Regions from separate parts of the Lysinibacillus sp. Bpr_S20 genome, predicted to be linked through region 1. Evidence: predicted binding sites of a transcription regulator. Region 1 holds the regulator's gene; the other holds the start of a gene.
What was found. The regulator Rex, encoded in region 1, represses fermentation and respiration genes when NADH is low (regulators of the CRP and FNR family bind a similar motif). The targets are predictions, from matches to a motif close to TTGTGAAATATTTCACAA.
Positions count from the first base shown of each region.

Region 1 (2,210 bases):
ATACATATGGAAATAAAATAAAGTAAGAAAAAACAATTCCAGATAAAAATAATATAAAAGTGAATGGTATATAACTTAATGTGACTTTACGTTCTTTTTCATATAGTCCTGGTGAAATAAATGCCCATAGCTGATATAAAATAATGGGAGAGGTCAACAAAAAAGCAATATAAAAAATCATTTGAAAATAAATTTTTATAGAATCTGTGATTCTGAAAGCGTTTAATGAGAAGCTTTGTGCTGTTTCACTGCTTTGTAAAAAATGAATAAGCGGCTCCGCTAAAAAAAACGCCCCGACAATCGCAATAACAAAGAAAACGACTGCGAAGTAAAGTCGTTTCCTTAATTCTTCTATATGCTCAATGACAGTTTGATCGTTTGCATTCATATTAGAAAGACATCCTTCAGTTACTTATCATCGTGTTCGATGACTTTCTTTTTATCTTTATCATTATCTTCATCTTCTACTAACCCTTTGGTAGCATTTTTAAACTCACGAAGTGTAGACCCCATAGCTTTCCCTAACTCTGGTAACTTTTTAGGACCAAAAATTAAGATAGCTACAATTCCGATAATGACCAAGCTCATAGGACCGATACCCATTTCAGCCACCTCCTCTTATATATGATACATTTTAACTCAAGTATGAGTATTTGGCTAACTAAATATATGTGAAATTTTTAAGACTAATTTTTTAAATATACAAATATAATAGTTCAAACTGTTTACTAAGTTTTCAATGCACTATGTAATTATTCACTCTTCCTGATTACGAATTAAATAAATAAGTGCCTGCAATTCTACCGACAAATCAATTGTTAAAAGTTGCATTTTATCTGGTACAGTAATACGCTCTGGCGTAAAGTTCAAAATTCCTTTTGCGTTCATGACCGCTAATCTATCAGCCATTTTCTGTGCAGAGCGTGGTGAAACTGTTAAAATTGCAAGCTCCGCCCCATATTCTGCATACTTTTCTTCCAATAAATCAGGATGAAAAACAGGAATATTGCTAATCATCTTCCCTTCCTTTGGGGCCTTTGAGTCAAATGCCACAACGATATGAGTATTATGATTTTTTTGAAAATTATATTTTAGTAAAGCACTGCCTAGATTCCCTACACCGATTAACGCTACCTTTGTCGCTTCATGTTGATCGAGCGTTTGACTAAAAAATTTTAAGAGATGCTGCACATCATAGCCGTATCCCTTTTTCCCAAGAGCACCAAAATAAGAAAAATCGCGGCGAATAGTTGCAGAGTCAATTTTCATTGCTTCACTCAGTTCCTTCGACGAAATGCGTTCCATGCCTTCTTGTGCAAAGTTTTGGATAAATCGATAGTAAAGAGGAAGTCTTTTCGTAGTGGCTTGTGGAATTTTTAATTCTTGTTTCAAACTTTTTCCTCCTTATAATGTATCTACTTATGATACATGCTTAATTTCTAAGTTTATACTATTCACTGGAGTATTTCCCTTTAGTTAATGGCGCTTTTACGCCACTAACTAAAGGGAAATCGTTTCAATCTTACATGACAGCTTGGAATAAGTAAAGCATCGACATTGCAAGGCAATCGCACATCTATTACACTAAGGAAGAATTGAGGTGTCAAGAATGATTGTTTTACAGGTCAATCAACTATATAAATCCTTCCTTGCAGATGAAATTTTAAGTGGCGTAAAATTAGAGGTTCAACATCGTGACCGTGTTGCATTAGTAGGTCGTAACGGTGCTGGTAAGTCTACTTTACTTAAAATAATTGCTGGCCAACTGTCCTATGACTCTGGCGATATTATTATCCCTAAAGGTATACAAATTGGGTACTTAGAGCAGCATGCTGGATTAAACTCAACATTGTCAATTTGGGATGAAATGATGACAATTTTTGAGCCACTTATTGCCCAAGAACAAACAATACGATCATTAGAACAACAAATGGCCGACCCAGCTGTTTATGAAAATCCAACTTTATATGCAAAAATAATGTCTGAATACGATCATTTACAGCATAATTTTAAAGATGCAGGTGGCTATCAGTATGAATCTGATACGCGTTCTGTGCTTCATGGCATGCAGTTCTATCCTAATGATTACGAAAAGCCAATTAGCTCACTATCAGGGGGGCAAAGGACTCGATTAGCACTTGCTAAGCTTCTTTTAAGTAAACCTGACCTATTAATACTCGATGAACCTACTAACCATTTAGATATTGAAA
Region 1 is NZ_JALNLQ010000016.1:6,057-8,266, reverse strand. It holds gene tatC (twin-arginine translocase subunit TatC) at 1-388, opposite strand, end outside; gene MWJ95_RS22940 (twin-arginine translocase TatA/TatE family subunit) at 409-603, opposite strand; gene MWJ95_RS22935 (redox-sensing transcriptional repressor Rex) at 757-1,392, opposite strand; gene MWJ95_RS22930 (ABC transporter ATP-binding protein) at 1,610-2,210, shown strand, end outside.

Region 2 (2,210 bases), on a different contig from region 1:
GTTGCCGGTTGATGTTGGTTTATTAAATGGGGAACGCTATTTCATCAATATTGCCGCTGGCGGACGTATTACAGAGTTAACTTATGAAGTGCCAAGTAAAATGAAAACAATGCTAGGACAGTTAGCTTACTATTTAAAAGCAGTAGAAATGATCCCATCCATTAAAGCGTCCCATATGCGTATCGAATATGATGGCGAAGTGTTTGATGGGGATGCCATGATGTTTTTATGCGGCTTAACAAATTCAGTGGGTGGCTTTGAAAAGCTTGCACCTGACGCAAGTATTAACGATGGCTACTTTACTTTATTAGTATTGAAAAAAGTAAGCTTGCCTGAATTTATTCAGCTTGCCGCAATGGCTTTAAGAGGCGAGCATTTAAATGATGATCGTGTAATTTATAAAAAGGCAAGTGTCGTGAAAGTATCTACTGAAGATGAAATACATTTAAACTTAGATGGTGAGTATGGTGGAGATGCACCTGCTACATTTGAAAACTTAAAGCGCCACATTGAAATCTTTGTTCCACTAGCAGATATTCGTGAGGAAGACCGTATGTAATTGTACATTCCGCTCGGGTTGGCCTGAAAGTGATCAGGTAGTGCCTCAAACTGCTCGGGTTGGCCTCAAATTTGATCGAGTCGCCAATTTTGAAGGAAATTTTATGACCTAAATTGGTTGAAATTCTATATATAGGTATAAATATTACCTGTAATTGGTATTGTGAATGAATTAAGAAAAATGTTTGGCAAATGTGCGTATATTACTTGAACAAAATTTGAAACCTTTATAATAGACCGAAATCTCGGTCCGTTATAAAGGTTTTTTTCGTTGTAATAGTGGAAAATGGGGGTATGAATAAGGGAAAGGAAGTGTTGCCTTTGTATAAATCACAAGAAAGAAAGCTCATTTGGCTAAGCTTTGGTGTTGCAATTATTATGCTTCTTTCCATACTGGGAAGAATATTTGGAAGTTAGGGGGGCGATGAAATGGTGAATGAATCAGCAGTCTTTTGGAGTAGAGCATTAACAGAGCTAACTTTATCGTTCCATATTATTTATGCAACGATTGGTGTGGGCGTCCCGTTAATGATTATGATTGCACAATGGACTGGGTATAAAAAGAATGATGAGCACTATATTTTAATGGCAAGACGTTGGGCACGAGGTTTTGTTATTACTGTTGCGGTCGGAGTTGTCACAGGGACAGCAATTGGCTTACAGTTATCTTTACTTTGGCCGAATTTTATGCAGCTTGCCGGTCAAACAATTGCATTACCACTTTTTATGGAAACGTTCGCATTTTTCTTTGAAGCCATTTTCCTAGGCATCTATCTATATACTTGGGATCGCTTCGATAGTCAGAAAAAGCATATGCTGCTGTTAATTCCGGTGGCTGTCGGTGCATCGATGTCAGCTGTGTTTATAACAATTGTTAATGCGTTTATGAATGCACCACAAGGATTTGACATTGTGGACGGCCAGCTTGTGAATATTCAACCCTTTTTAGCAATGTTTAATCCAGCAATGCCGACAAAAGTAGCGCATGTTGTTGTTACAGCCTATATGACATCTGCATTTGTGTTAGCAGCCATTGCAGGATATCGTCTACTTAGAGGTTCTAAGCATGTATACCATAAAAAATCTTTATACCTACTTATGAAAGTCGGGCTGATTTTCTCCATTGCATCAGCGATTATTGGAGACTTTTCAGGAAAATATTTAGCAGAATATCAGCCAGAAAAATTAGCTGCAGCAGAGTGGCATTTTGAAACGGGAGACAAAGCTTCCCTTATACTTTTTGGTGTATTAAATGGTGAAGAAGTAAAATATGCTATAAAAGTACCTTATGCTTTGAGTGTTTTAGCACATAATAATCCAAATGCAGAGGTAATTGGTTTAGATCAATTTGCTAAAGAAGATCGACCACCACTGTATATTCATTACCTATTTAATATCATGGTGTTTATTGGCATGTTCATGGCATTGGTTTCACTGCTTTATGTAACCGGGAAAGCACGTGATTGGCAGTTTATTCATAGACGATGGTTTAGATGGATTGTTGTAGCAGGTGGGCCACTTTCCATTATTGCGATTGAAGCGGGATGGTGGCTTGCTGAAGTTGGACGACAGCCTTGGATCTTATATGGATTAATGCGAACACCAGAAGGGGCCACAACGAGTGATCATGTAGATTTAATGATGCTGTTGTT
Region 2 is NZ_JALNLQ010000011.1:98,302-100,511, reverse strand. It holds gene MWJ95_RS20960 (diacylglycerol kinase) at 1-559, shown strand, start outside; gene MWJ95_RS20955 (cytochrome ubiquinol oxidase subunit I) at 988-2,210, shown strand, end outside.
Region 2: a site for Rex is predicted at 720-737, ahead of MWJ95_RS20955 (cytochrome ubiquinol oxidase subunit I). Genes of this name have one in related genera too.